3 regions of the Bradyrhizobium sp. SZCCHNS3052 genome follow, and region 3 is predicted to be linked to each of the others. Evidence: predicted binding sites of a transcription regulator. Region 3 holds the regulator's gene; each other region holds the start of a gene.
The links. The regulator PhoB, encoded in region 3, activates phosphate uptake and scavenging genes when phosphate is short. The targets are predictions, from matches to a motif close to TGTCATNNANCTGTCAT.

Region 1: a site for PhoB is predicted at 7,783-7,799, ahead of phnF (phosphonate metabolism transcriptional regulator PhnF). Genes of this name have one in related genera too.
Region 2: a site for PhoB is predicted at 3,591-3,607, ahead of ugpB (sn-glycerol-3-phosphate ABC transporter substrate-binding protein UgpB). Genes of this name have one in related genera too.

What each region holds. Positions count from the first base shown of each region.
Region 1 is NZ_JAUETB010000002.1:137,683-147,976, reverse strand. It holds gene QX073_RS08910 (hypothetical protein) at 492-713, shown strand; gene QX073_RS08905 (pyridoxamine 5'-phosphate oxidase family protein) at 761-1,372, opposite strand; gene phnN (phosphonate metabolism protein/1,5-bisphosphokinase (PRPP-forming) PhnN) at 1,350-1,991, opposite strand; gene QX073_RS08895 (alpha-D-ribose 1-methylphosphonate 5-triphosphate diphosphatase) at 1,988-3,145, opposite strand; gene phnL (phosphonate C-P lyase system protein PhnL) at 3,160-3,858, opposite strand; gene phnK (phosphonate C-P lyase system protein PhnK) at 3,877-4,671, opposite strand; gene QX073_RS08880 (alpha-D-ribose 1-methylphosphonate 5-phosphate C-P-lyase PhnJ) at 4,664-5,548, opposite strand; gene QX073_RS08875 (carbon-phosphorus lyase complex subunit PhnI) at 5,545-6,648, opposite strand; gene phnH (phosphonate C-P lyase system protein PhnH) at 6,652-7,263, opposite strand; gene phnG (phosphonate C-P lyase system protein PhnG) at 7,263-7,718, opposite strand; gene phnF (phosphonate metabolism transcriptional regulator PhnF) at 7,838-8,563, shown strand; gene QX073_RS08855 (phosphodiesterase) at 8,599-9,441, opposite strand; gene QX073_RS08850 (ABC transporter ATP-binding protein) at 9,449-10,294, opposite strand, start outside.
Region 2 is NZ_JAUETB010000004.1:201,162-211,455, forward strand. It holds gene QX073_RS15890 (sn-glycerol-3-phosphate import ATP-binding protein UgpC) at 1-308, opposite strand, end outside; gene ugpE (sn-glycerol-3-phosphate ABC transporter permease UgpE) at 438-1,286, opposite strand; gene ugpA (sn-glycerol-3-phosphate ABC transporter permease UgpA) at 1,286-2,167, opposite strand; gene ugpB (sn-glycerol-3-phosphate ABC transporter substrate-binding protein UgpB) at 2,218-3,537, opposite strand; gene QX073_RS15910 (CaiB/BaiF CoA-transferase family protein) at 3,740-4,942, opposite strand; gene QX073_RS15915 (organic hydroperoxide resistance protein) at 5,064-5,489, opposite strand; gene QX073_RS15920 (MarR family transcriptional regulator) at 5,659-6,120, shown strand; gene QX073_RS15925 (GIY-YIG nuclease family protein) at 6,128-6,379, opposite strand; tRNA gene QX073_RS15930 (tRNA-Ala) at 6,628-6,703, opposite strand; gene QX073_RS15935 (TIGR02300 family protein) at 6,785-7,189, opposite strand; gene aroA (3-phosphoshikimate 1-carboxyvinyltransferase) at 7,341-8,678, shown strand; gene cmk ((d)CMP kinase) at 8,675-9,313, shown strand; gene rpsA (30S ribosomal protein S1) at 9,562-10,294, shown strand, end outside.
Region 3 is NZ_JAUETB010000005.1:237,067-247,360, forward strand. It holds gene QX073_RS19040 (nickel-dependent hydrogenase large subunit) at 200-1,639, opposite strand; gene QX073_RS19045 (HupU protein) at 1,636-2,652, opposite strand; gene QX073_RS19050 (HoxN/HupN/NixA family nickel/cobalt transporter) at 2,668-3,789, opposite strand; gene QX073_RS19055 (trypsin-like serine protease) at 3,966-5,282, opposite strand; gene phoB (phosphate regulon transcriptional regulator PhoB) at 5,430-6,137, opposite strand; gene phoU (phosphate signaling complex protein PhoU) at 6,154-6,870, opposite strand; gene pstB (phosphate ABC transporter ATP-binding protein PstB) at 6,901-7,722, opposite strand; gene pstA (phosphate ABC transporter permease PstA) at 7,719-8,600, opposite strand; gene pstC (phosphate ABC transporter permease subunit PstC) at 8,604-9,602, opposite strand; gene pstS (phosphate ABC transporter substrate-binding protein PstS) at 9,700-10,294, opposite strand, start outside.

The DNA of each region.
Region 1 (10,294 bases), on a different contig from region 3:
CCGTGGCCTCGACGATCGACAGAACATGAGCAAGGTCGAGCTTCTTGACGGCGCGTGCCAGGACATACACGGCCGCAGCTGCAATCGAGAGGCTCAAGGCCAGTCCGCCCAGACTGCGCAACCAGATTCTGCGGTTCGATCGCAGCGGCGGAACGTCGGTCAGGTCAGCCATTCAACGTGTTTCGCTTCAAACATGCGCCGGCCGATTCGAGCAGGACGATGGCGCCGTTTGACACACCGATGTGACAGCGGCGTTACCGTTGTGCGCTGCCCACATCGCTTAATTATCTGTTAACGACGGACGATCGTTCACCGCTACCAACACGGCGAGCTGCAATGCAGCACCACATTCGCGATCATTCAAATTTGAATTAATCGCGGGCGGGTTCGAGCGTAATGACGTGGACCGTATCAGTACGGATGCATGAAGGTCGCATCTTCGTCACGCGGACTTTCTAAGACGAGTGCCGGACGTCAACATTCGAGGCAGCATGAACGCGGAATTCGAACACGAACTCACGCCGGACCAATGGGAGACGCTGAAGGCGCTTCGCATTCCCGCGCGTGAACGCCGCAGGCTGAACGGCATGATTGTCGACGAGCTCACTGCATTTGGACTCGCCTCCATCGACAATGGCGCGGCAACACTCACAATGGCCGGCCGCAAGGCGCTCGTCAGGGGATCCTCACGCCTGCTCGATGTCGCAGCCTGATCTTTAGGAGCGCGGCCTCCCCTTTTTTGAAGAGCCGCGCTCCGAATTCACCACATCGATTTCCGCGCACGCTCGGGCCACTCGCGATCGTACGCCGCGCCGTCGATGTCGTTGGCCGTCATCGCCGCAAGGATCTGTCCCGGCGTAGGCAGTTGCTGCGGGTCGACCCGCTTGTCCGGGTTCCAGAGATCGGCACGAACGATCGCGCGCGCACATTGGAAGTAGATCTCTCCCACCGTCATGACCAGGACGGAGCGCGGCAGCTTGCCTTCCATCCGGAACGACTCCAACAGATCGGGAGCGGTCGACAGGTGACCGTGCCCGTTCACACGCAGCGTGTTGCCCGATCCCGGAATCAGGAACAGCAGTGCGATCCGCGGATCGCGCACGACGTTGCGCAAGGAATCCACGCGATTGTTGCCGCGGCGATCCGGCATCATCAGCGTCTTGTCGTCATGGATGCGGATGAAGCCGGGAAGATCGCCGCGCGGCGAACAGTCGAGACCTTCGGGACCACACGTCGCCAGCGCCACGAAAGGCGACTTCTCGATCATGATCCGGTAGTGCGGCGTCACGCGATCAGCCACCTTCGCCGTCGATGCCAGCCCCGTCTCGCCATAGATCGCCTCGAGCTGCTCAATCGTGGTGATGATCGACATGGCCGCTTCCTCCCTCGGATCCGATCGGTTCTGCGTCGATCGGTCGCTTGATGATGTTCGCCAGCCTGTGACCGTGCGGCTCGGGATCGCCGACATTGACGATCGTGACGTCCGCTGCGGCGTCCTCGCTCACCGCCCGGTGAAGACGCTCACCGATATCGCCGTCACTCGGGCGGTGCCGCTTGCCGAGCCGTTCGGCGAGAACATCCGCCGGCGCAGTGATGGCGATGACGACGACGTCGGCATAGTCCCGCCGCGCGGCGGGAATGATCGTTCGCGAGACGTTCACGACCACGATGCGGCCGGCCAGGATGTCATTCTTGATCGCGCGCGGCACGCCGTAGTCGTGTCCGTGGGCCTCCCAATGCAGCGCGAACTCACCGGCGCTGAGCGCCTCACGAAAAGCGGACGCGCTCATCTCGAGATTATCCTCGAAAGCCGAGGCCTCGCGCGTGACGATCCGCCGCGGAAAAACGATCCGGTCGTCGCCAGCGCATTCGCGGCGCGCCACATTGAGCAAGGTGTCCTTGCCCGCGCCGCTCGGCCCGACCACCAGGATCAGGCGGCCGGGACCGAGCTTCGCGGGCGTCTTCGCCGATGCAACCTCGGTTTCGCTCATGCCACCCGCTGTCCTTCCCGCCAGACGCTGCGCACGACCGACAACTGGCCCGCGACATGGACGCGGATCAGGTCCGCACGCTTGCCCACCGCGATCTCGCCGCGATCATGCAGGCCGACGGCGTCCGCAGGGGCCTTGGTGACGGTGCGGACGGCCGCCGCAAGACCGATGGACGGCACCCGCTGCGGCAATTGCAGCGCGCCCATCAGCAGGCTCGACGGGACGTAGTCCGACGACAGAATGTCGAGCAGGCCCTCGTGCGCCAGGTCCACGGCGGCGATATTGCCGGAGTGAGACCCGCCGCGCACCACGTTCGGAGCGCCCATCAGAATGCTGATGCCCGCCTGGTGAAGGCCCCGCGCGGCTTCCATCGTGGTTGGAAACTCCGCGACGGCGATGCCGTCCTTGATTGCATCGGCGACGTTCTCCTCCGTCGTGTCATCGTGACTGGCCAGGGGCACGTCATGGGTCTTCGCCAGTGCAACGATGTCGCGCATGTTCGGCGCCGCATAGGCCTGCTGATAGGCGAAGCGGCGTGCGAACATCACGTCGAGCTCCGCATCGGTCTTGCCGCCGCTCTTGCCGCGATAGTAGTCGCGCAGCTTGCCTTCGTCGCGAAACTGGCGCTGCCCGGGCGTATGATCCATCAGCGACATCAGCCGCACATCCGGACGCCCCGCCAGTTGCCGCGCCTCCTCGACCACGGTCGGCATCGGCACCTCGCAGCGCAGATGCAGGAAGTGATCGGACCGCAGCAGCCCGCCGTCGCGCGCCGTCGCGATCGCTTCCGCGAGCACATTGGCCTGGCCGTCGACGCCCTCGGCGCCCTCCTCGCTCCACACCCGCAGCGAATCCAGCACCGTCGTGATGCCCGCGGTCGCAAGTTGCCCGTCATAGGAAATGACCGCAGCAACGGGATCCCAATAGACCTTGGGGCGGGGCACGAAATGCGCCTCGAGGTGATCGGTGTGCAGTTCGACCAGCCCGGGCATCAGCAGGTCGCCGCCGGCATCCAGGCTGCCGGCCGGCGCCGCCCCCTCGCCCAGTTCCGCGATCAGGCCTCCGGCGATCGCCACCCAGCCCTGCTCGACGACCCGGTCGGCGAGGACCAGCCTGGCATTGCCTATCACGATATCGGACATGTTCGCGCTCATCTGCAATGTGTACCTCATGCCGCCGCAGCGAATGTCGTGACGTCGACCGTACGATCCGCAATCTGCGCACGGATATCGTCATCATGCACGATCGCGAGCATCGCCACCCCGTCCTTCTTCTTCGCCGCAATCAGGTCGACCACGACCGCACGGTTCGCCGCATCGAGCGACGCGGTCGGCTCATCGAGCAGCAGCACCGGGACGTCGGAGATGAAGCCGCGAGCGATGTTGACCCGCTGCTGCTCGCCGCCCGAGAAGGTCGATGGCGGCAGCGACCACAGCCGCTCGGGAATGTTCAGCCGCCGCAGCAGTCCTCCCGCCCGCACCCTCGCATCGTCGCGCGGCAGGCCGGCCGCGAGCAGCGGCTCGGCAACGACATCGAGCGCAGGGACACGCGGCACCGCGCGCAGGAACTGACTGACATAACCGATGGTCTGCCGCCTCGCATGGAGGACAAGGCGCGGCTCGGCGCCGGCGAGATCGGTCATCTCGCCGAGGTGCCGGACGCCGATGCGTCCGCCATCGCAACGGTAGTTGCCGAAGATCATCTTCAGGATCGACGACTTGCCGGCACCCGACGGTCCCGACAACACGACGCATTCGCCGGCCTTGACCTGGAACGACACGCCGCGCACCACGGGCAGCGATATGCCGCCCTGCAGATGCATGGTGAAGGTCTTCTCTGCACTTTCGACATCGATCATCACGGTCATCGCATTGGGCTCATTGCATCATGGCGGCAGGATCGAGGATACGAGTAGCTGCGTGTAAGGCTCGCGCGGATCGTCGAGCACCTGGTCGGTGAGGCCGGTCTCGATCACCCGCCCCTCCTTCATGACCATCACACGATGAGACAGCAACCGCGCCACGGCCAGATCGTGGGTCACGACGATGGCGGCGAGGCCGAGCTCGTTGACGAGGCTGCGCATCAGATCGAGCAGGCGCGCCTGCACGGACACGTCGAGTCCTCCGGTCGGCTCATCCATGAACACGAGCCTGGGCTCGGTCACGAGATTGCGCGCGATCTGCAGCCGCTGCCGCATGCCGCCGGAATAGGTCCGCGGCGCATCGTCGATGCGGGCAACGTCGATCTCCACGCGCGCGAGCCAGGACGAGGCGGTCTGCCTGATCTGACCGTAGTGATTCCAGCCGACCGCCATCAGCCGCTCGCCGACATTGGCGCCGGCGGAGACCGCCATGCGCAGGCCTTGCGTCGGGTCCTGATGGACATAGCCCCAATCGGTGCGGAACAGAAAACGGCGCTCCACCTCGCCAAGGCCGGCAAGATCGCGCAGCACCCCGTCCCGCATCCGATAGGACACGCGGCCCAACGTCGGCGCCAGTTGCGCCGACAGCATCTGCAAGAGTGTCGATTTGCCCGAGCCGGACTCGCCGACGATGGCGAGCACCTCGCCGGGATAGAGCACGAAGGAGACGTCGCGGCAGGCTGCCAACCGGCCGTAGCTCTTCGCAAGCCCTTCCGCGACGAGCAGCGGCTGATCGGATGCGCTGATCATCTCAGCCATGGGCGCTCTCCTTGTGCGGGGCGGCGCTCTGCTCGCCACGATGTCCGGACGCCTGGCGGCCCTCGCAGTAATCGGTGTCGGAGCAGACGAACATGCGGCTGCCCTTGTCGTCGGTCACGATCTCGTCCAGGTAGGAATCCTCCGCGCCGCACAGCGCGCAGGGTGCATCGAACTTGTAGCGCGTGAACGGATGGTCCTCGAAATCCAGCGAGACGACCGGCGTATAGGGCGGAATGGCATAGATTCGCTTCTCGCGTCCCGCACCGAACAATTGCAGCGCCGGGCAATTGTCCATCTTGGGATTGTCGAACTTCGGCGTCGGCGACGGATCCATCACGTAGCGCGCATTGACCTTGACCGGATAGGCGTAGGACGTCGCGATGTGGCCGAAGCGTGCGATGTCCTCATAGAGCTTGACGTGCATCAGGCCATATTCGGCCAGCGCATGCATGCGGCGGGTCTCGGTCTCGCGCGGCTCGAGAAAGCGCAGCGGCTCCGGGATCGGCACCTGATAGACCAGCACCTGCCCCTCGTGAAGCGGCGCCTCGGGAATGCGATGCCGGGTCTGGATCACGCTCGCCTCTTCCGTCGACGTCGTGGTCGCAACGCCCGCGGTCTTGGCGAAGAACTTGCGGATCGAGATCGCATTGGTCGTATCGTCCGAGCCCTGGTCGATGACCTTGAGCACGTCGTCGGGACCGAGAATGGCGGCGGTGACCTGTACGCCGCCGGTGCCCCAGCCATAGGGCATCGGCATCTCGCGGCTCGCGAACGGCACCTGATAGCCGGGAATCGCGATCGCCTTCAGGATCGCGCGACGGATCATCCGCTTGGTCTGCTCGTCGAGATAGGCGAAATTGTAGGTCGGCGCGTTCATTCCGCAGCCTCCTTCAATTCGGGAGCGGCATTGGCCTCGGCGAACTCCTGGCGCAGCTTGCGCAGCAGGCCGAGCTCGGACTGGAAGTCGACATAATGCGGCAGCTTCAGATGCTCGACGAACCCGGTCGCCTGCACGTTGTCGGAGTGCGACATCACGAACTCCTCATCCTGCGCCGGCGCGACCATGTCCTCGCCGAGCTCGCGCGCCCGCAAGGCGCGGTCGACGAGGGCCATTGACATGGTCTTGCGCTCGCTCTGGCCGAAGGCGAGGCCATAGCCGCGCGTGAAGCACGGCGGCTCGGTTGCCGACCCCTTGAACTGGTTCACCATCTGGCATTCGGTCAGCTCGACCGATCCGAGCGGCACCGCGAACCCGACCTCCTCGGCCACGAACTCGACCTCGACTTCGCCGAAGCGGATTTCGCCGGCGAAGGGATGGTTGCGGCCGTAGCCGCGCTGGGTGGAGTAGCCGAGCGCGAGCAGAAAGCCCTCGTCACCGCGTGCGAGATTCTGCAACCGCAGATCACGATCGGCGGGAAAGCCTAGGGGATCGCGGGTGAGATCGCCGACCGGCGCGCCAACATCGGCTTGCGGCGACGGCTCGATCAGCCCGTCCTGGCCGAGAATGTCGGTGACACGTGGCGTCGGCGCATTCGGCGCCTCGGCACGGGCCGGCGGCTCCGGCTCGGCGGCGGCCGCCAACTGCGGATCGAGCAGCCGATGCGTATAGTCGAAGGTCGGCCCGAGCACCTGGCCGCCCGGAATGTCCTTGAAGGTCGACGAGACGCGCCGCTGCACCCGCATCGCACCGGTGTCGACCGGCTCGGTTGCACCGAAGCGCGGCAGGGTCGCGCGGAAGGCACGCACCAGGAAGATCGCCTCGATCAGATCACCGCGTGCCTGCTTGATTGCGAGCGACGCGAGCTCGCGGTCGTACAGCGAGCCCTCGGCCATCACGCGATCGACGGCAAGCCCCAACTGCTCGGAGATCTGCGCCAGCGAAAGTTCGGGCACATCGCGATCACCCCGGCGTTCATGCGCCAGCAGCCGGTGCGCGTTCTCGATGGCGCGCTCGCCACCCTTGACGGCAACATACATGCCTCACTCTCCTGCGGAAACGAGTCGGGTCGTTCGCAGGATGGCGACGATGGACGAGCCATCGACCAGCACCACATCGACACCACGCGGAAACAGCTTCTCATTGATCGACAGCCGCTCGAACAGATCGGCGGGCGCGACCGTTGCACGGAACGATGTCGCCCCGTCGATGCCTGGACCGCGCAGCTTGAACGCCGGCCCCTCGGACAAGCTCGGCACCTGCAGGATCAGCGTCGTCGAGCGATCAGGGTATTCAGCACTGCCGAGCGCGAATGAATCCAGATCGGGCAGCGCTTCGGGGTCCGCCGCCACCGCAAAGCAGGCGAGCGCGGCATCGGCGACGATCGGCGCCCCGGTGTGAAACTTGAGCCAGGCGCCGACCTCGGCCGTACCGGCGAGCAGCGCATCGAGCCAGATCGGCGTATCGTGATCGAACAAGGTCAACGCGATCGCGGCGGCACCGATCATCATGGACGAGGGGCGGCCGACATCGCCCTCGACCTGCCGCACATTGCCCGGACGCGCCATGGCCTCCATGACGGTACGGAAGGTCGATTGCGCGGACAGGACATTGTCGGCGAAACCAGGCTGCAGATCGGAAGCGGCAGCAGCCATCAGCCTTCTCCTCGCACCATCGTATAGAAATCGACACGCGTGGCCGCAGCCTCCTCCGCTCGATGCTCCCGCGATGCGCGCATCAGCTCCTGCAGCGGCGCGACCACCTGAGTCTCGATCGATCGCGCATGGCTCGACGACTGGATCATCGCGTCACACAGCGCCATCAGACGCGCCTTGCCGGCGTCTCGTCCGAGCACATAGCCGAACCCGACCTCGCCGCTCTCCAGCCGTACCGCGGCGCGCGACACCGTCGCTTCGCCGACATTGAACGGCGCGCCATCACCGCCGATCCGGCCCCGCAGCATCACGAGACCATTCTCCGCCGGACGCAGGTCGCGATACTCAGGCAGCGCCAGTCCGTCGAGCCTGGCGCGGATGTCCGCATGCGAGGCATGCGCCAATACCCGCATCGCCGTCCTGCGCCGGTCCTGCATCGCGGTCTCGCCTTCCATCTTCACCCCGAACTTGCTATCGCGAAGTTGTCTATGTTAATAGACAACTTCGTAACGAAGCGCCATGACTGTTTGATGACATGGGCGTGATTTTCAGGTCGCGCAGCGGAGAACCGCAGATGAGCATGCAGGGCGCCGACTCGGGCGTGGCACTGTGGCGCCGGGTGGCCGACGGCATCGAGCGCGACATCGCCGACGGCCGCTTCGCGGCCGGCACCCGCCTCCCCGGCGAGACCGATATCGCCGAAACCTACCGCGTCAACCGTCATACGGTGCGTCGCGCGCTCGCGACCTTGGCCGAGCGCGGCCTCGTGCGCGCCGAGCGCGGCAGCGGCACTTATGTCGAAGCGCCTCGTCTGTCATATCCCCTGAGATCGCGAACCAGGTTCTCCGAGATCGTGGGCGCCGGCGGGCGCGAGCCGCGCGGACAGTTGATCGCAGCGTCCGAAGAGTCGGCGACGCGCGAACTCGCGCACGCGCTCCGACTGAAGACGGGGGCGCCGCTGGTCCGAATCGAGGCACTGCGTCTTGCCGACAAGACCCCCATCTGCGTCAGCACGTCCTGGCTGTCGTCCGAGCGATTTCCCGAGGCCGGCCACATCTTCGCATCGCTCCGCTCGATGACGGCGCTGCTTGCGCATTACGGCATTCGCGACTATCGCCGCGGCGCGACCAGGATCACGGCGGCCATCGCCGACGCGAGCGACGCCGCACGGCTCGACCTCGCGCTGGGCCGTCCGGTGCTGGTGGTCGACAGCACCGACATCGATGCCGATGGGACGCCGCTGGTCAGCAAGCGCTCGCGCTTCGCGGCGGAGCGCGTGACGTTCGAGGTCGAGAGCTAGACCAGACCCCGCCGCCTCGCTTCGTTCTTGCGCCCTCAGTCGATGAGCGTGCCGTCCTGATTGAAGAACGGATGCGGCCCGTCGAAATCCCCGATCGGCACCTGATGCGTGACGACCGTTCCAAATCCCGGTCCTGGAAACCAGGCATGAAGGTGAAAGGCCGGTGGCTCGATCCGGAAGGATGGCGGACGAAGCTCGGCCAGGTCGAGCGCGACGGCATGGTTCGGTGCCGGGCAGATCGTGCAGGGGATGCCCGCAAACCGGGTCAGCGTCGCGCGATGAACGTGACCGCACCCGATCAGTTGCACCCGCGGATGGCGCGTGAGGACGGCCGCGAGATCGTCGGCGTTGCGCAGGTTCTGCCGGTCCATGTGCCAGATGCCAGTGGCGAACGGCGGGTGGTGCAGAAACAGCAGGGCCGGCCTTTCGCTGGATCCGGACAGCGCGGCGTCGAGCCATTGCAGACTCGCTTCATCGAGCTCGCCATGCGGATGGCCGGGCACGCTGGAATCGAGCAGAAGCAGATCGAGATCGGCCAACTCCACGCACCGGTTCAGCGGACCGGTGGGTTGACCATGCAGAGCGTCCGGAAACGCCGCGCGCATCAGCTCGCGTGAATCGTGATTGCCGGGCACGGCGACGAATGGAGTTCCAAGCTCGACGAGAAGATCCTTGAGATGATCGTACTCGGCCGACGACGGCGTATCGACGAGATCGCCCGAGATCATCACCAGATCGAGCTTCGGCTCGAACCGGTTGAGCTCCGTGATGCAACGGGTCAACGCGCGCGCCGTATCGACGCGGCGGTAGGCGAGCCGGCCGGGCGCCTTGATGTGCAGGTCGGATATCTGGGCGATGACGACGGGGCTCTTGGTCATCAGCAGATCAGCCTTTCTCCGGCAACAGCCGAATGGAGTCCGGTGCAATCCGCAGGCCGATCCGCTCTCCCGCAGCGACCCTGATCGAATTCGGCGCGTCCACGGTCAGTGCAATTGAGGCGGCGTCGCGGACGATGATCCGCTGCCGGTCGCCGACAAAGCGGACGCTGTCGACGACGCCAGTCAGACTCGATGCCGCGGCATCGACGATCCCGATCGTTTCCGGCCGAACCATCGCCACCGCCAGGTTACGTGGACCGGGATCGGCGATCGGCTGCCGACCTCCCGGCAGAACGAGCTGGGCTCCGTCGATCGGCGCCTCGATGATGTTGGCCGCGCCGACGAACTCCGCGACGAATCGATCGGCGGGCGAGAAATAGATCTCGCGCGGCGTCCCGATCTGGGCGATGGCGCCCTTGCGCATCACGACGATGCGGTCGCCGAGCTCCATGGCTTCGGCCTGGTCATGCGTGACGTAGATCGCCGTGATGCCGAGCGTGCGCAACAAGCCGTTGAGCTCGCCGCGCAGGCGCTCTCGCAAGGCCGCATCGAGCGCGGTGAGCGGCTCGTCGAGCAGCAGCACGCTCGGCCGTATCGCGACCGCGCGCGCCAGCGCGACGCGCTGGCGCTGGCCGCCCGAGAGCTGATCGATTCGCCGATCTTCGAGGCCGGCGAGGTTGGTCAGCGTGACCAGCTCTGCGACCCGCGCGGCGCGCTCCGGCTTGGGCACGCCGCGGATCTTGAGCCCGTAGCCGATATTGTCCGCGACGGTCATGTTGGGGAACAGCGCGTAGGATTGAAACACCATGCCGACATTGCGCTTCTCGATCGGCTGCCTCGTCAGATCCTTGCC
Region 2 (10,294 bases), on a different contig from region 3:
TTGCGCAGGCCGTAGGCCATGTTGTTGTAGACGGTCATGTGCGGATAGAGCGCGTAGTTCTGGAACACCATCGCGATGTCGCGATCCGCCGGCTCGATGGCATTGACGATGCGGCCGCCGATGTCGATCTCGCCCGAGGTAATCGTCTCGAGCCCCGCGACCATCCGCAGCAGGGTGGATTTGCCGCAGCCCGACGGCCCGACCAGCACGCAGAACTGACCGTCGCCGACGTCGATATCGACGCCTTTGATGGCTTCGAAGCCGCCCTGGTAGACCTTGCGGACGTTGCGGAGGGTGACGTTGGCCATGGCGGTTACCGATAAGGAGGAAGTGACGAGTGGCGAATGGCGAATAGGGAGTGGCGAATAGGGAAGGGCGAATGCATCCTCATGTTCGGATCTCCCTATTCGCCACTCGCCATTCGCTATTCGCCCCTCTCACTTTTCCGTCTCCACCAGCCCCTTGACGAACAGGCGCTGCATGACGACGACGACGAACACCGGCGGCAGCATCGCGAGCACGGCGGTCGCCATGACGACCGGCCACTCCGTCAGCGCGTCGGTCGTCGTGATCATCTTGCGGATGCCGATCTGGATCGTCTGCATGTCGTCGCGCGTCGTGATCAGCAGCGGCCAGAGATATTGATTCCAGCCGAGGATGAACAGGATCACGAACAGCGCCGCCATGTTGGTGCGCGACAGTGGCAGCAGGGTGTCCCAGAAGAAGCGGAACGGCCCGGCGCCGTCGATGCGGGACGCCTCCAGCAGCTCGTCCGGCACGGTCATGAAGAACTGGCGGAACAGCAGCGTGGCGGTGGCGGATGCGATCAGCGGCAGCGCGAGCCCGGCATAACTGTCGAGCATGTGGAGGTCGGCGACGATCTTGTAGGTCGGATAGATGCGTACCTCGACCGGCAGCATGAGGGTGATGAAGATGAGCCAGAAGATCGCCATGCGGAACGGGAAGCGGAAGTAGACGATCGCATAGGCCGAGATGATCGAGATCGCGATCTTGCCGACGGCGATCAGCAGCGCCATGACCAGCGAGTTCAAAAGCATGGTCGCAACCGGCTCGCGGGTCGAGCCGCTCGTGCCGACGAAGATCGTCTGATAGTAGGTCGACAGGAAGTGCCCGCCAGGCAGCAGCGACATCTGCCCGTTGGCGATGACCGCATTGTCCTGCGTCGAGGCGACGAATGCGAGATAGACCGGGAACGCAACGATCGCGATTCCGATCCACAGGATGACATGCGCGACGTAGCGTCGAATGCCTTCTTGCTCGACCATCAGTAGGTCACCTTGCGCTCGACGAAGCGGAACTGGATCGCCGTCAGCACGATGACGATGACCATCAGAACGACGGATTGTGCGGCCGACGAGCCGAGATTGCCGCCGAGCAGGCCGTCTGTGTAGACCTTGTAGACCAGCGTCTCGGTGGACTTGCCAGGACCGCCGCGGGTCATCGTGTCGATGATGCCGAAGGTCTCGAAGAAGGCGTAGACGATGTTGATGACCAGCAGGAAGAAGATGGTCGGCGACAGCAGCGGGAAGGTCACGGTCCAGAACCGCCGCATCGGCCGCGCGCCGTCGATCGCGGCGGCCTCGAGCACGCTCCGGGGGATGCTCTGCAGCCCGGCGAGGAAGAACAGGAAGTTGTAGGAGATCTGCTTCCAGGCGGCCGCGAGGATGATCTGCAGCGCCGCCTGGTCGCCGTCGAGCAGCGGATTCCAGTCGATGCCAACAGCGCGCAGATAGCGCGAGATCACGCCGAGCGACGGGTGGAGCATGAAGATCCAGAGCACGCCCACCACCGGCGGCGCCACGGCATAGGGCCAGATCAGCAGCGTGCGGTACAGCGTGACGCCGCGCAGCGGCTTATCCGCCATGACCGCGAGCAGCAGTGCGACCGACAGCGACGAGAGCGCGATGGCGAAGGAGAAGCCGAAGGTGCGGAGAATGGCCTGGAAATAGTCCGGCTGGCTGAGCAGGTCGGCGTAGTTCTCGAACCAGACGAAGCTCGTGGACAGGCCGAACGCGTCCTGCAGCAGGAACGACTGGATGACGGCCTGGATCGCGGGCCAATAGAAGAAGATCAGCACGATCGCGAGCTGGGGAGCGACCAGCACGAACGGCAGCAGTTTTGACTGAAAGATGGCGTTCTTCTGCATGGTCGGTCGGCGAACCGGCAGGCCGCGGGGCGGCCTGCCGGCTCATGGCCTCACTTCACGGCCGTCTTTTCGAACTGGCGCAGCATCTGGTTGCCGCGCTCGACGGCGGCGTCCAGCGCCTGCTTGGCGGTCTTCTTGCCGGCCAGAGCCTGCTCGATTTCCTCCGACCAGACGTCACGCAGTTGCACCATGTTGCCCAGACGCAGGCCGCGGGAATTCTCCGTCGGTTCCTTGTTGGTCAGTTCGAGCAGCGGCGTCTCCAGATAGGGCTGATCCTTGTAGAAGCCCTCGGCCTTGGCCTTGGCGTAGGCCGCCTTGGTGATCGGCAGATAGCCCGAGGCCTTGTGGATGTAGACCTGACGATCGGTGTCCGAGAGGAAGGTCAGGAACTTCGCCACGCCCTTGTATTCGTCCGCGCTCTTGCCGCCCATCACCCAGAGCGAGGCGCCGCCGATGATCGAGTTCTGCGGCGCGCCCTTGGCGTCCGGATAATACGGCATCGGCGCGGCGGTGAAGGCGAACTTGGCCTGGGCCTTGACGTTGCCGAAGAACGCCGACGAGGTCAGGTAGATCGGGCATTCGCCCGAGGTGAAGCGGCCCTCGCCGGTGTTGGTGCGGCCGGCATAGTCGTAGGTCTTGTCCTTCTGCAGCTCGACCAGGTTTTCGAGATGCTTGACCTGCAGCGGACCGTTGAACTCCAGCACGGTGTCGAAGCCGTCGAGACCGTTCGCCTTGCTGGCCAGCGGCACGTTGTGCCAGGCGGAGAGCTGCTCGAGATTGACCCAGGTGACCCACGAGCCCGAGAAGCCGCAGGTCGGATGGCCGGCCGCCTTCAGCTTCTTGGCGGTCTCGAACAGCTCGGGCCAGGTCTTCGGGATCTCGGCGTTGACCTTCTTCAGCTCGTCGAGATTGACCCACATCACCGTGGAGGACGAGTTGAAGGGGAACGACAGCATCTCACCCTTGGAGGTCGAGTAGTAGCCCGTGATCGCAGGCAGATAGCTCTTCGGGTCGAACGTCTCGCCGGCGTCCTGCATCAGCTTGTAGACCGGCTTCACGGCGCCGGTGGCGGCCATCATGGTGGCGGTGCCGACCTCGAACACCTGCATGATGTGGGGCGCATTGCCGGCGCGGAAGGCGGCGATGCCGGCATTCATCGTGTCGGCGTAGTTGCCCTTGTAGGTCGGGACGACCTTGTAGTCGGACTGCGAGGCGTTGAAATCGTTGGCGAGCTTGACGATGACGTCGTTGTTGGCGCCGGTCATCGCATGCCACCACTGGATTTCGGTCACGGCATGCGCAGGTGCTGCGGCGCTCAGGACCAGCGTGACTGCCGCAGTCGCGGCCGTCCAGAATTGGCGAAGTGACATTAAAGAATACCTCCCGTGAAACGTCATCGGCGTCGCGGCCGTAGCAGCGCGAGATGACAGTTTCGTGAATGTATAACCGGTTGGATCGTCAGCGGAAAGCGCGTTCATCGCGGCGGAACGCAGCGACTTGCGGGAGACGGCGCCGCGCCGGGGCGATGCCCCGGCCGGCGCTGACGGTGAGAAACGACAGGCTGATGGCGCCTCAGCGCTTGCGCTCGGCGCACACCGTGCCCTGGGACAGCAGCGCCTCGATCTCGCTCGGCGTGTAACCGAACTCGGTCAGCACCTCCTGCGCGTGCTGACTGAACTTCGGCGGGGTGGAGCGCAGGCTCGGCTTGGTGCGTTCGAGCCGGATCGGCGACGCGACGCCCTTGTACCAGTCCTTCTCGATGACATCGCCGCGGTAGATCGTGTGCGGATTGGTCAGCGCCTGGTCGATCTTCTGCACGGGTCCTGCCGGCAGACCGGCCGCGAGCAGCCGGTCGCACAGCGGCTCCGCCTCGAACTGGCTGAACACGGCGGCAAGCTCGGCGCGCAGCGCCTCGCGATTGGCGACGCGATCCTTGTTGCGGGCGAAGCGCGGATCGGTGCCGAGTTCGGGGCGGCCGATCTCCTTGGCGAGCTTGCGGAAGGTGCCGTCATTGCCGACGCCGATGAAGATATCGTCGGTCTTGGTCGCGAAGATCGCATACGGAACGAGGTTCGGGTGCTCGTTGCCGGTCAGCGACGGCGGCTTGCCATGCATGAAGTAGTTTGCGGTATGCGGATGCATGATCGCGAGACCGGTCTCATACAGCGTGACCTCGAGGAACTGACCGATGCCCGAGCGCTGCCGCTCCGACAGCGCCATCAGGATGCCGATCGCGGCATAGAGTCCGGTGGTGATGTCGACCAGCGGCACGCCGATCCGCATCGGTCCGCTCTGCGGCGAACCGGTCGCCGCGATCATGCCGGTCATCGCCTGGATGATCGCGTCGTAGCCGGGATTGCCGCCGCGCGGGCCATCCGCGCCGAAGCCGCAGATGCGGCAGTGCACCAGCTTGGGGAATGTCTCGCGCAGCGTGTCGCTGCCGATGCCCCATTTCTCCAAGGTGCCAGGCTTGAAGTTCTCGATCAGCACGTCGGCCGTCTCGAGCATCCGCATCAGCACGGCGCGGCCGCCCTCTGAGGCGAGATCGAGGCCGATCGAGCGCTTGTTGCGGTTGATCCCGACGAAATAGGCGGCGTCCTCATCGTGGAAGGGCGGACCCCAGTCGCGCACCTCGTCGCCGGCCGGCGGCTCGACCTTGATCACGTCGGCGCCGTGATCGGCCAGGATCTGCGTGCAATAGGGGCCGCCGAGCACGCGCGTCAGATCGATCACGCGCAGGCCGGCCATGGCGCCGGGAGCAAATTGGGGTGTCATCGGATGTCGCGAGGTTGGTTTCAGCTCGCGATCATTAAGCATTGCTGCGGCGGCGGCGCAAACGGGGGCTGCCATGCGGCAGGACAACGGAGGCCGTCCTGCCGCATGACGGAATTGAAGCTCAGACGACGCTCAGCTTGACGTCGACATTGCCGCGCGTGGCGTTGGAATAGGGGCACACCTCGTGCGCCTTGGCGACCAGCGCTTCGGCGTCGGCCTTGGCGAGTCCGGGCAGCGACACTGCGAGCTCGACGGTGATGCCGAAGCCGCCTTCGGAGCGCGGGCCGATGCCGACCGTCGAGGTCACCGACGTGTCGGCGGGAACCTTGGGGCCGCCCTGCGAGCCGATGAACTTCATCGCGCCGATGAAGCAGGCTGCGTAGCCGGCCGCAAACAACTGCTCCGGATTGTTGCCGGCACCGCCGCCACCGCCGAGCTCCTTCGGGGTGGAAAGCTTGACCTTGAGCGAGCCGTCGAGGGTAGCGGCTTCGCCGTCGCGGCCGCCGGTGGCCTTGGCGCTGGTCTTGTAGAGCACGTTCACGGACATGGGTGTCTCCTGGTTGGATGGACGAATTCAGCGCGGCCATATTGCACACAATTAGATTGTGTACAATATAATTGTCCGGTAGAAAATTCGTGATCGGTGCGCCGGGCCCGTTGTCGATCCGAGGCGTGCGGGCTCAAGATGCCGATAGGATCGACCTGTGGTGACCTCGATGCGAAAGAAGTCCGCGGCAGACCTGCCGCTCCAGCTCGGCAACCAGCTCTGCTTCGCAGTCTATTCGACCGCGCACGCCTTCAACCGCGTCTACAAGCCCCTGCTCGACCGCCTTGGCCTGACCTATCCGCAATATCTGGTCATGCTGGTGCTGTGGGAGCAGGACGGCTTGACGGTGAAGGACATCGGCGCGCGGCTGTTCCTCGACTCTGGCACGCTGACGCCGCTGCTGAAGCGGATGGAGGCTACGCACCTGATCAAGCGGACCCGGTCGGCCGAGGACGAGCGTCAGGTGATCGTCACCCTCACCGCCCAGGGCGCGGGCCTGCGCGACAAGGCAAGGTCGATCGTGCCGCCCGCGATCCTGGATGCGACGGGCTGCTCGATCGCCGAGCTGGCCGACCTGCACGGCAAGCTGGTGCGCCTGCGGGAGCGGCTCGATGCGGTTGTGGAGGGGTGAGGAGTGGTCAGCCTGGACCGAGCAGGCGCTTCCTTGAGAATGCCCGCCCAGAATGCGATTTCAGGTAGGTCTCGAACGCCAACGCGCGATGCTTGTCCGGAAAGGCGCAATACCAGACCAGCATCCAAGGCATAAACTTGGGCGTGTGAACTGAGCGGCCAGCGTTGTGATCCTTCAGGCGCTGTCTGATGTCCGCTGTCGCGCCGACATATTCCTGCTCGGGGAAGGCGAGGCTGCGGATGATGTAGACGTACCACATGCGAAGGCACTCGCCGCGAAGGACTGCGGGCCGGCATTCTGCAATCGGGAAGGGAGTTTGTCATCCCGGCTGCCTGCGTACGAAATCAAGTCGTAAACCGTAGGCAGGCGTGACTCGAGGAAACACCAGCTTGGAGAAGATGACGGGCCTCTCAAAGCCCGGCTTCGCCAAGGGGCTTCGCCGGGCACCACGCTTCGCCCTTCGGGCTCCGTCGTGGCTGCGCCACGCGTAGCCCGAAGGGCGAAGCGTGGTGGAGCCAGGCGGGATCGAACCGCCGACCTCTTGCATGCCATGCAAGCGCTCTCCCAGCTGAGCTATGGCCCCTGAACCGAGCCGGCGGTCTGGGTGACCGCCGGGGAGCACCGTGAACCACAGTTCGCGGCTGATCTCAAGTGTCTTCGACGATTATTCTTCGTCGCCGCCGACATCACCGATGATGTCGGTCACGTCCTCGTCGCCTTCTTCCTCGTCGGCGATGAAGGTCGAGTCGTCATCCTCGTCGTCGTCGAGCGTCTCGTCGATCTCGATGTCGTCCTCCGATTCGGGAACGACGGCCTTGACCTTGCCGGAGTTCTCCTCGGCGTCGGCCTCCTCGAGCGGCACCAGCTCCTCGGCCTCCGCGGGCTCGACCACGTCGGCCGCCGCAGCAGCGCGCGCAGCCTCGCCGCGCATGGCGCGGGTGGGCGCGATCGGCGCAATCGGCACGACCTCGCCGGTGTAGGGCGAAATCACCGGGTTCTTGTTGAGGTCGTAGAACTTTTTGCCCGTCGTCGGGCAAATGCGTTTGGTTCCGAGCTCGGATTTGGCCACGTGCAGGCGTCCTGGCAATGTCTGAAAAGCGGTGTCTCACTTGGCTAGTTGCCGCGCCGCTGTCAATAGCGCTGTCAACGGGAAAATCACCGCTCGTGACGGAGGGCGGGGGCTGTGATACCTGCCGCGTCCGAAACACGAGGATCCCGCCGTGAGCACGTCAATCGCCCCGACTCCCCTGGAATCACGCGCCTCAGGGCCCCTCTCGGGCACGATTCGCGTGCCTGGCGACAAGTCGATCTCGCACCGGGCACTGATCCTGGGGGCGCTGTCGGTCGGCGAGACCCGGATTTCCGGCCTGCTGGAGGGCGAGGACGTCCTCAACACCGCCAAATCGATGCGATCCCTGGGTGCCAAGGTCGAGCGCACCGGCGATTTCGCGTGGACCGTCCGTGGCGTCGGGGTGGGCGGCTTCGCCCAGCCGAGCGCGCCGCTCGATTTCGGCAACTCCGGCACCGGCTGCAGGCTGGTGATGGGCGCCGTGGCCGGTTGCCCGATCACGGCCGTTTTCGACGGTGATGCCTCGCTGCGCAGCCGTCCGATGCGGCGCATCCTCGACCCGCTGGTGCTGATGGGCGCCAAGGTGACCGCCAGCGCCGAGGGCGGCAAGCTTCCGTTAACCCTGCAGGGCGCCGGCAACCCGGTGCCGATCGAGTACCGCACGCCGGTGGCTTCGGCCCAGATCAAGTCGGCGGTGCTGCTCGCGGGCCTCGCCGCGCCCGGTGTGACCACCGTGATCGAGCAGGAGGCCAGCCGCGACCACACCGAGCTGATGCTGAAGCATTTCGGCGCGGAGATCGTGACCACGCCGGAAGGGTCTCATGGCCGCCGCATCGCACTGACCGGCCAGCCGGAGCTGCGTGGTGCGCCAGTGATCGTTCCCGCCGACCCGTCCTCGGCCGCGTTCCCGCTGGTCGCCGCGCTGATCGTCGACGGCTCGGACCTCGTGCTGTCGGACGTGATGACCAACCCGCTGCGCACCGGCCTGTTCACGACCTTGCGCGAGATGGGCGCCTCGATCGAGGAGGACGACGTCCGCGGCGATGCCGGCGAGCCGATGGCCCGCCTGCGCGTGCGCGCCTCGAAGCTGCGCGGCGTCGTGGTGCCGCCCGAGCGGGCGCCGTCGATGATCGACGAATATCTCGTCTTGGCCGTCGCCGCCGCCTATGCCGAGGGCACGACCATCATGCGCGGCCTGCATGAGCTGCGCGTCAAGGAATCCGACCGGCTCGAGGCCACCGCGGCCATGCTGCGTGTCAACGGCGTCAAGGTCGAGATCACCGGCGACGATCTGATCGTCGAGGGCCGCGGTCACGTGCCGGGCGGCGGCATCGTCGCGACCCACATGGACCACCGCATCGCGATGTCCGCCCTGGTGATGGGTCTCGCCTCCGACAAGCCGGTCAGGGTCGACGACACCGCCTTCATCGCCACCAGCTTCCCCGATTTCATCCCGCTGATGTGCAAGGCGGGCGCGGATTTCGCATGATCATCGCCATCGACGGCCCGGCGGCCTCGGGCAAGGGCACCCTGGCCAAGCGTCTCGCGGCGCATTACGGCCTCAGGCACCTGGATACGGGCGTGATCTACCGGGCGGTCGCGCATGCGCTACTGACCGCCGGCATCGACCTCAAGGACGAGGCGCGGGCGGCGGACGTCGCCATGAGCCTGGATCCCTCGAGCTTCGACAATCCGGCGCTGAGGTCGCACCAGGTCGGGTCCGCGGCCTCGGTGGTATCGGCGTTGCCGAAAGTGCGCGAAGCGCTGGTGGCTTTCCAGCGCGAGTTCGCAAGCCGGCCGCCCGGTGCCGTGCTCGACGGCCGCGACATCGGAACCGTGATCTGCCCGGACGCCGAGGTGAAGATCTACGTCGTCGCCGATCCCCGCATCCGGGCGCATCGTCGCACCCTCGAGGCGCTTTCACGTGGGGAACCGGCCGATGAGGCTGCCATTCTGGCCGACATCCTGGCGCGCGACGAGCGTGACCAGAACCGGGCCGTCGCGCCTTTAAAACAAGCCCCGGATGCTTACTTGCTTGACAACTCCCATTTGGATATAGAAGGCGGCGTCCGGGCCGCCATCGATATCGTCGAGGCCGTTCGAGCGGGCCGCCAGCGGGTTTGATTTCCGCCGGCGTCATTGGAGGAATGCCCGCTCCCGCCCTTGACCGTCGATAGCTCGATTGCGGTTCAATCGAGTCCGATCATCCGGACGCACTTCATACGTATCGCATGTGCAGGCACTGCCGGCCCGCGTCGTTTGCGCTTGTAGCGCGGCGTGCGGACGTCTGGGGATTTGTGGACCTCCAGGCACTGTCCATTCGATGCGCCGATCAACCCAAGCTGGCGAGAATGTCCGCATCTGGAGAACAAATGGCTTCGAGTACCTCTGCTTCTTCCTACAATCCCAGCCGCGATGATTTCGCCGCGATGCTGGACGAGTCCTTCACGAAGGGCAACCTGCAGGAAAGCTCTGTCGTCAAGGGCAAGGTTGTTGCGATCGAGAAGGACATGGCCGTCATCGACGTCGGCCTGAAGACCGAAGGCCGCGTGGCGCTGCGCGAATTCGCCGGGCCCGGCCGTGACAGTGAATTGAAAGTCGGCGACGAGGTCGAAGTGTTCCTCGATCGCATCGAGAACGCACTCGGCGAAGCGGTGCTGTCGCGCGACAAGGCGCGCCGCGAAGAGAGCTGGGGCAAGCTCGAGAAGGCGTTCCAGAACAACGAAAAGGTCAACGGCGTCATCTTCAACCAGGTCAAGGGCGGCTTCACCGTCGACCTCGACGGTGCCGTGGCCTTCCTGCCGCGCTCGCAGGTCGACATCCGTCCGATCCGCGACGTCGCGCCGCTGATGAACAACTCGCAGCCGTTCCAGATCCTCAAGATGGACCGCCGCCGCGGCAACATCGTGGTGTCGCGTCGCACCGTGCTGGAAGAGACCCGCGCCGAGCAGCGCCAGGAGCTGGTGCAGAACCTCGAAGAGGGTCAGGTCATCGACGGCGTCGTCAAGAACATCACCGATTACGGTGCGTTCGTCGACCTCGGCGGCATCGACGGCCTGCTGCACGTCACCGACATCGCGTGGCGCCGTGTCAACCATCCGACCG
Region 3 (10,294 bases):
GATCGCGTTCTGGCGAGAAGGACAGCAAGATGCGGGCCAGCATCATTGCTGGATTTGAATCATAATGATTCCAGATGCTTGCAGCAGCGAGGCCGCGATCGTGGATCCTTGGAAGGCGGATCGCGCGCGATAATCGGAAATCACGCGCTTTGCACCGACAAGCTTGTTTCCGCTTGCTGCCTGCCTGTGTGCAGCGCGCTCAATGGGCCGTGCAGACCATGCAGGGATCGAACGACCGCACGACGTGCTGAATGCCGACCGCACGCGCGCCGGCAGTGCCGACCTCGGTGCCGACCAGCGCCTGTTCGAGCGGGCCCGCTACCCCATCCGCGTCGCGCGGAGAGAAATTCCAGCTCGTCGGCGCGATGATCTGATAACGCTCGATCCGGCCGGAGCGCACCGCGAGCCAGTGGCCGAGGCTGCCGCGCGCAGCTTCCACGAGCCCGACGAAATTGCCGTCGACCGCGCTGGCGCTGTTTTCGCAAAACGGCTCGTTGAGACGCAATGCCTTGATCCAGTGCTCGATCGACAGCGCGAGCTGCGCGGTTTCGATCAGCCGGGCGATGACACGATTGCGGACATTGCTGCGACCGCTCGCGAGCAGCGCGGTGATCAACGGCTGACCGTCGATGGCCTGCCTTGCGAGAGCGCCGACCTCGACCGGTTCTCCCGCGAGACGCGGCGCCTTGCACCAGCTATAGGCGTCGGCTTTGTCGGCATCGGGCACGGTGCGGCTCTCGGCCGGATCGAGCGACGTATCGTGCATCCAGGCGTGCGAGACGTCCTCGGTGATGCCGTCCGACGGCAAAGCCTGGACCTCGCCACTGCTCGTGCGGACGCCAGCGCGAAAACGAGCCCCATTGAAGTCGTGATACGCGCCGAAGCTCATCAAGAGACCGGGTCCGCTTCCGAGGTCGGCCAGCGCGAGCGCATCGGCCAGCCGAAGGAAATGCGCGAAGTCGCCGGCGCGGCCCTCCCGCCAACGGTCGAGCTCGTCCGATGTCGACAAGGCGAGCACGTTCTCCAGCTTGTCGGCAAACACGACGCGTTCAAGGAAGCCGCGAAACGACGCCGCGATCGCGTTGAGCCGCACGCGCTCGCCGAGCTCGATCGCGCGCGTCGTCCCGCCTGGCTGGAAGGCGAGACTGTGCGGCCATTTGCCGGCGATCAGGCCCATGATCTCGAGCAGCCGCGCGCGGGCAGGCAACGCATCGCGGGCCGCGCTGCCCTTCGTGGCCGCGAAGCGCTCGGCCGTAGCCGAATGCCAGGCATGCGAGGCGTAGACGTCGCGGGCGAAGTCCGGCATGAAGAAGATGTAGAAATGCGTCAGATGGTCGGCTGCGTTCTCGGCCGCGTGCGCGATGTTGGCCGCGAGGACGCCGTTTGGCGCTGCCGCAATACCCATGGCCTGGCGCAACGCCGCGGCGGCGGCGATCGATTGCGACACCGAGCAGATGCCGCAGATTCGCGGTGCGATCACCAGGGCGTCCAGCGGCGGCCGCCCCTCCAGGATCTGCTCGAAGCCGCGATAGAGCGGCGCCGTCACCTCCGCCCTGGTGACGCGGCCGCTCTCGATATCGAGCCTGACCTCGAGATCGCCTTCGACACGATTGAACGGTCCGACCGTGATCCGCGTCATGGACGGCGCTTGTCGCCGGCACGGCCCGGCGGCACCACGACGTGATCCGCCGTCGCATTAACTCGGACGCGACGCGGCGTGGCCGATTTCGACAGCGCTGCGAGCGCGACGAACCAGGCCTTGGGCATGTCGGTCGGAAGCCCCACGGGAATGCCGGCGAGCTTGGCCGTCTGCAGATAGTTCTGCGCGCTCTCGAAGCCCGGCGAGGTGCAGGCGATGCAGGCGTAGCCGCCCTTGGTGCAGGAGCCGCCGCCGTTCCACGAGCGCTGATTGCAATCGCCGACCGCTTGCGTTGCGCGGCAGCCGAGATGCTCCATCAGGCAGCCGCGCTCCGACATCGTCTCCGCGCTCGCCTTGAACTCGTAAAACTCGTTGCGCGAGCAGCCGTGATGAGCCAGGTGATTGGCGATGAAGGTCGGACGGCCGACCGCGTCGAGGCCGTCTGCCGTCAGATCGCCCGAGGTGAGCGCCAGCAGGCTTTCCATCATCCAACCCGGATGCGGCGCACAGCCTGCGACGTTGATCACCGGCAGCCCGCGTTTCGAGCGAAAGCCCGCGCCGAGCGCGCCGCCGACGTCGCTGCCCTCGAACTGCAATCCGACCGCATCGGTCGGGTTGATGCCGGCAGCAGGAATGCCGCCATAAGCGGCGCAACTGCCGACGGCAACGACGTAGTCGGCCAGCGGCGCCAGATCGAGCAGCCAGTGATAGATCGAGCGGTTGGTGCCGGCGAGCATGTTGAAGCGGCCGGTCAGACCAGGTCCGCGCGCCACCGAGCCTTCGAGCACCAGCAGATCGAGCCGCTCGCGGCCGTCGCGGATCGCCTCCAACAGCTCCACGACCTCGTCCCCTGTCTGCTCGCTGACGGAGGGATGCCATACCAGATCGATGCCGGATTGGCGCAGCTCGTCGAACCAGCCGGACGCGCCGCTTTCCAGGATCGACATCGTGCAGCCGCCGCAGCTCGCACCCTGCAGCCATAGCATCCTGATCGTTCCCTCAGAGCCGACCATCATAAGGCCCCGCTCCTAGCCCGTCTTAAGCGTTCCGCTTCGTATCACCGGCGGGTTTAGCGCCCCCGCATGAACACTGGCAAGCGCTTCCCCGGGGATAGCCTCGGAACCGCGCTGGCTGCGACCGAGCAGCATGGCGACCGCCCAGATCAGTCCGAACAGGCCAATCGCGACGATCCCGAGATTGGCGACATCGTCGCCCAGCGCGGTGGCGACCCCCGTCCATCCCCCGGTCAGGCCAAGCCGCGGCGCCAACAGCGTGATCGCCTCGAAGCCGCCGATCACCAGCGCGATGGCAACGGATGCGCCGGTGATCACGAGGTTATAGCGCAGCTTGCGTGCGGGATCGGTCAGCGCCCAGCGATAGGCGCCCGCCATCAGCATGCTGTCGGCGGTGTCGACGGTGGCCATCGCAGCCGCGAACAGCGCCGGAAACACCAGGACATGGGCGAGGCTCGCGCCGCGCGCTGCCTCGGTTGCCGACAGGCTGAGAAGCCCGATCTCGCTCGCAGTGTCGAAGCCGAGACCGAACAGGAAACCGAGCGGATACATGTGCCAGGCGCGTCCCACCAGGCGGAGCACCGGGCGCAGCAGGCGGATGAGGATGCCCCGTCCGGAGCTTCCGGCGGTTTCCATCTCGGACTGCGGCTGTGCGGCGCGGCGCCAGAGGTTCACGAACAGAATGAGGTTCGCCAACGCGATCAGCAGCAGGAAGCCGGCCGACACCGACGTGCCGATGACGCCGCCGATCGCCCTGATCGCGCTCTCTTCATCCAGGAGGTCGGCGCCGGCGATGAGGCTCACGACGATGGTGGCGATGACGACGACGCTGGAATGGCCGAGCGCAAAATACAGGCCGGCGGCGCGCGGGGCGCTACCGTCCTGCACCAGCTTCCGCACGACGTTGTCGATCGCCGCGATGTGATCCGCATCGACCGCATGGCGCAGTCCGAGCAGCCAGGCCAGCATCGCGGTGCCGACGATGGCGGGCCGGTCGGCGTAGAGCGCGAACGCCCAGGCCCAGGCGAGCGCGTTGGCGGCGACCAGCCCGCCGACGAGCGCAACGTTGCGGCCGGGCTGCGATCGCCACCACAGCAGCCGAGGGGCACGAGGATGATCAATTTGAACAATCGTCATACTCGGACTATAGCAAGAGCCAGGCCAGTTCGGTAAAGCCCCCCGCTGCAGGCAAAAACTGCAGGAAAACGTGGGCGGCCCTTCCCGGATTGCCCTCTCGCTTGGCAACCCGCTATCCAGTCACGCACAGATCATGACCAGCGGCGGGACATCTTCTTCTCTCGCCCCTCCTTCGCTCACCGCATCGAGGCACTCTGTGCCGTGATCTCGCGCCGCACGACCGCCTCGAACTGGCTCGCGGGGGCGGCGAACATCAGCCGGGTCTCCTCGTGGAACGCCGAGAAGATGCCGACCACGGCCGGCTGTCCGCCGACGTCGGCCATGATGGGGGAGCCCGAATAGCCGAAATTGGCGAGGCAATGCACCGTCAGCAGCATCCCGTCCTTGGTCATGCCGGCGCTGCAATTGCGCTGGCCGGTCGGCGAATAGCGCCGCTCCTGGCCATAGCCGATCTCGGAGATGGTTCCGGCCGTGGTCGCAGCCTGCAATTCCTCGCGCGTCAGCGCCCTGACCTCAACCGGCTTCGACGGCAGCGCGTCCTTCAGCACGATCAGTGCCCAATCGGCGGGCGAGCGGTCGAGCGACCACCTGTCGTGCCGGGTCGGGACGAAATCAGGCGCCACGATCAGCTTGTCGGCGACCGACGATGCCGCCGGCGTGCCCCTGTTCATGCCGGCCAGGAAGCGGACGTTGCCGGGGCTGACCTGCGCCACGCCGTTGAACACGCAATGCGCCGCGGTGAGCACGACGCGCGGCGCGACCAGCGTGCCGGTGCACCAGCCGCCGGTCGAGTATTGCGCGACGGTGACGACGCCGATCGACGACGCCGGCCACGAGGTGGGATCGACGACCTCGCCGATGTGGCGGTCGAGCCCGAGCAGTTGCTCCGGACGCGGAGCGGCGATGCCGGCCTCCGCCGATTCCGGCTTCGGCCGCCAGGCCGCAATGGCACTCTGGGCCTGGACGCGCTGCGGCTCGGTCAACTTGACCCGCTGCACGTCGCGGCCGGCCGATCGCACGCCGCTACGGCCCGCCATCACCAGCCAGGCATAGCCCTGCACGACGTCCTGTTTCACACCGCGGCCGTCGAGCAGCATCAGGCCGAGCATGTATTGCGACTGGGCGAAGCCCTGCGCCGCGGCGCGGCTGAACCAGCGGCCGGCTTCGCCGTAATTGCTCGCAACACCTTCGCCGTTGACGTAGGCGATGCCGAGATAGTGTTGCGCGACAGCGAGCCCCTGATCGGCGGCCTTGCGGTACCACGCCAGCGCCTCGGCGGGGTTGCGCGGTTGGCCCCAGCCGAAGGCGTGCATGAAGCCGACGTCGAACTGCGCCCGCGCATCGCCCTTGGCGGCCAGCGGCAGCAGCCGTCGCATCGCCGCCGCATGCTGCCCGTTGCCTGCCGCCGCGACCGCGTCTTCGAGCTCGGCGGCCGTGGCGCCCGCCGCGCCGCCGAGCAGCACGGCAAGAGATATGATGATGGTCTTGATCAAGGGCGTCCGCTGGGACCGAAACATCGTGACGGGCCACGAAGCAGACACGATCAAGACGGCGGCGGCGTGGCGGAAAGCGGACCGCGATCTCCTCAATCGGGCCGCCTCGCGTCTCACACCTGCTGCGTCCTCACGCCCGATCGCCCCTTACACCTGCTCGCTCTTGGCGAAGCGATCATCGAGCGCATAACCGGCGCCGCGCACGGTGCGGATCGGGTCCTGCTCGCGGCCGGGATTGAGCAGCTTGCGCAGGCGGCCGATATGGACGTCGACGGTGCGCTCGTCGATGTAGATGTCGCGGCCCCAGACACTGTCGAGCAGCTGCTCGCGGCTGAACACGCGGCCGGGATGCTCCAGGAAGAACTCGAGCAGGCGGTATTCGGTCGGGCCGAGATCGATCGGCCTACCAGAGCGCGCCACGCGGCGCTTCTCGCGGTCGAGCTCGATGTCGCCATAGGACAGCACGGTCGCCAGCCGCTCCGGACTCGCCCGCCGCAGCAGGCCTTTCACCCGCGCCAGAAGCTCCGGCACCGAGAACGGCTTGACGATGTAGTCGTCGGCGCCGGTCGCGAGGCCGCGCACGCGCTCGCTCTCCTCGCCGCGTGCGGTGAGCATGATGATCGGCAACTGCCGGGTCTCGGTCCGCGCCCGCAGGCGGCGGCACAGCTCGATGCCGGACAGGCCCGGCAGCATCCAGTCGAGCACGACGAGATCGGGAACACGCTCCTTCAGGCGCGTGTCGGCCTCGTCGCCGCGCGCCACGGTCTCGACCTCGTAGCCTTCGGCCTCGAGGTTGTAGCGCAGCAGCGTCGTCAGCGCCTCCTCGTCCTCCACCACCAGAATTCGGGCGCCCATGTCTGAACCGTCTCTCTCAGTTGCCGGGGATCGTCGATGCGAAGCTCGTCATGTCGCCCTTCGGGCGCTTGTCCATGATCTGCTGGCCTTCGATCATATAGAACACCGTCTCGGCGATGTTGGTCGCGTGATCGCCGATGCGCTCGATGTTCTTGGCGCAGAACATCAGGTGGATGCAGAACGAGATGTTGCGCGGATCCTCCATCATGTAGGTCAGGAGCTCGCGAAACAGCGAGGTGCAGATGGCATCGACTTCCTCATCGCCCTTCCACACCGTCATCGCCGCCGGCAAATCGTGCGCGGCATAGGCGTCCAGCACCGTCTTGACCTGCGACTGCACGAGATCGGTCATGTGCTCGAGCCCGCGGATCAGCTTCAGCGGATGGAAGTCGCTCTCCAGCGCCGCGACGCGCTTGCCGATGTTCTTGGCGAGATCGCCGATACGCTCCAGATCGGTCGCCACGCGCATCGCGCCGACGATCTCACGCAGGTCGACCGCCATCGGCTGTCGCCGGGCGATGGTAAGAACGGCGCGCTCCTCGATGATGCGTTGCAGCTTGTCGACCTCGGCGTCGGTGGCGACCACCTTCTGGCCGAGCGCGATGTCGCGTCGCACCAGCGCATCGACGGAATCGACGATCAGCCGCTCGGCGAGGCCGCCCATCTCCGATACCAGACGGGTGAGGTCCTGCAGATCGCTGTCGAACGCCTTGGCGGTATGTTCACTGGCCATGATGATCTCCTGAAGACAATGTCGTCGGCGTCAGCCGAACCGGCCGGTGATGTAATCCTGGGTCCGCCGATCGCTCGGCGAGGTGAAGATCTTGCTGGTGTCGTCGAACTCGATCAGCTCGCCGAGATACATGAAGGCGGTCTTGTCGGAGACGCGCGCCGCCTGCTGCATGTTATGCGTCACGATGGCGATCGTATAGTTTTCGGCGAGTTCCTGGATCAGCTCCTCGACCTTGGCGGTCGAGATCGGATCGAGCGCCGAGCACGGCTCGTCGAACAGGATCACCTCCGGCCGGACCGCCACGGTACGCGCGATGCACAGCCGCTGCTGCTGGCCGCCGGACAGCGACAGGCCCGAGGCGTTGAGCTTGTCCTTGACCTCGTTCCACAACGCGCCGCCGCGCAGCGCCTTCTCGACCCGGTCGTCCATCTCCGACTTGGAGATCTTCTCATAGAGGCGGATGCCGAAGGCGATGTTCTCGTAGATCGTCATCGGGAACGGCGTCGGCTTCTGGAACACCATGCCGACCCGGGCACGCAGCAGGTTCAGATCGAGCTTGGGATCGAGGATGTTGGTGTTGTCGAGCATCAGCTGCCCGGTCGCCCGCTGCCCCGGATAGAGATCGTACATCCGGTTGAAGATGCGCAGCAGCGTGGACTTGCCGCAGCCGGACGGGCCGATGAACGCGGTGACGCGGTTGGTGCCCAGCGACAGGTTGATGTTCTTCAGCGCATGATGGTCGCCGTAGTAGAAGTTGAGGTTGCGCGCGGTCACCTTGGCCGGCGCATCCGGAAGCGCCTTGCCGTGAAGAGCGTGATTGGGCTGACTGACGGAGACGGACAGTTCGGTCATTTGGTGTTCCTCTCGGCGCCGAGAATGCGTGCACCGATGTTCAGGGCGAGCACGGCCAGAGTGATGAGAAGGGCTCCGCTCCAGGCCAGTTGTTTCCAGTAGGCATAAGGGCTCTGGACGAAATTGTTGATGGTGACGGGCAGGTTCGCCATCGTCTTGGAAAGGTTGAGGCTCCAGAACTGGTTCGACAGCGCGGTGAACAGCAGAGGCGCGGTCTCGCCGGCGACGCGGGCGGTCGCCAGCAGCACGCCGGTGATGAGGCCCGAGCGCGCCGCCCGATAGGCGATGCGGCGGATCACCAGCGAGCGCGGCAGGCCGAGCGCAGACGCCGCCTCGCGCAGCGGGTTGGGCACGAGCAGCAGCATGTCCTCGGTGGTGCGCAGCACCACCGGGATCACGATGACCGCCAATGCAAGGGAACCCGCGAGTGCCGAGAAGCCGCCCATCGGCACCACGACCGCACCATAGATGAACAGGCCGATGATGATCGAGGGCGCCGACAGCAGGATGTCGTTGATGAAGCGGATCACCGAGGTCAGGCGGTCGTTGCGGCCGTATTCGGCGAGATAGGTGCCGGCAAACAGGCCGAGCGGCGCGCCGATGCCGACGCCGATGATCGTCATGATCAAGGAGCCGACGATGGCGTTGCGCAGGCCGCCTTCGCTGGAGCCGGGCGGTGGCGTGTCGGCGGCAAAAACCTGCAGGCTGAGGCCGGCGAGTCCGTTATAGAACAGCGTGAACAGGATCAGCGCCAGCCAGGTGACGCCGAACATCGCGGCGGCAACGCAGAGGCCGCGGATCACGATGTCTCTGCGGCGCCGGCGCGCATAGATCGGATTGACCGGCGCATCGAGTGTAAGCGTGTCAGCGCTGGACATGGCTTATTTTCCCGCCTTGGCTTCGAGCCGCATGAGCATCAGCCGCGCGCTCGCCAGCACGAAGAACGTGAGCACGAACAGCAGCAGGCCGAGCAGGATCAGGCTCGACTGGTGCAGCCCGTCGCTCTCCTGGAATTCGGAGGCGATGGCGGCCGAGATCGTGGTGCCCGGTGCGAAGATCGAGGATGAGATACGGAACGAGTTGCCGATGATGAAGGTCACCGCCATCGTTTCGCCGAGCGCACGCCCCAGCGCCAGCATGACGCCGCCGATCACGCCGACACGGGTGTAGGGAATGACGACGCTGCGCACGACCTCCCAGGTGGTGCAGCCGACCCCGTAGGCGGCTTCCTTCAGCACCGGCGGGACCGTCTTGAACACGTCGACCGAGATCGAGGTGATGAACGGCAGCACCATGATCGCCAGGATCAGCGAGGCGTTGAACAGGCTGAGATAGGACGGCGGACCCGCGAAGATGTCCTGCAGCACGGGGATGCCGGCGCAGAGATTGATCATGAACGGCTGGAACGTATAGGCCAGGAACGGCCCCAGCACGAAGAAGCCCCACATGCCGTAGATGATCGAAGGAATGCCGGCGAGCAGCTCGATGGCAAGTCCGATCGGACGGCGCAGCCATTGCGGGCACAGCTCGGTGAGGAAGATCGCAATGCCCAGACCGACCGGAATGGCGATCAGCATCGCGATGAAGGACGTGACCAAGGTACCGTAGATCGGGCCGAGCGCCCCGAGCACCGGCGGATCGGCCGACGGCGCCCAGCGCCGCGTCCACAGGAATTCGAAGCCATATTCTCTCATGGCCGGCCATGCGCCGACGATGAGCGACAGGATGATGCCGCCCAGGATCAACAGGACGGAGATCGCGGACAGCCGCGTGATCCAATAGAAGGTCACGTCGCCGAGCTTGAAGGCGTTGAGCGCGCGTGCCCGGTCATAGGGTCCGGCAGCAGCCGCGATATCGCTGACTTCGGTCTGAACCGCCATCTCTGCCAATTCTGCCCCCTGTTCCTTGGACACGCCTCAACCCCGGTAGCGCCCCTCCCCCGGAGGCCGGGAGAGGGGGATTTTCGATACGTCCGGATCAGCTCTTGATGTCGGCCGACCAGGTCTTCTCGATCAGCTTCACGACGCTGTCGGGCATCGGGATGTAGTCGAGCTCCTCAGCCATCTTGGCGCCCTTCTCGAACGACCACTTGAAGAACTTGATGGCTTCGCCGGACGCCGCCTTGTCGGCCGGCTCCTTGTGCATCAGGATGAAGGTCGCCGCCGTCATCGGCCAGGACTTGTCGCCGGGCTGGTTGGCGAGGATCACGTAGTAGCCGGGGGCCTTGGCCCAGTCGGCATTCGCGGCCGCGGCCTGGAAGGCCTCGACGGTCGGCTGCACGGTCTTGCCGGCCTTGTTGATCATGCCGGTGTAGGTGAGCTTGTTCTGCTTGGCATAGGCGTACTCGACATAGCCGATCGAGTTCTTGGTCTGGCCGATGTTGCCGGACACACCCTCATTGCCCTTGGCGCCGACACCGACCGGCCACTCGACGGCGGTGTTGAAGCCGATCTTGCTCTTCCAGTCGGCGCTGACCTCGGAGAGGTAGTAGGTGAAGTTGAAGGTCGTGCCCGAACCGTCGGAGCGGCGCACCACGGCAATCGCGTCGGACGGCAGCTTGACGTTGGGGTTC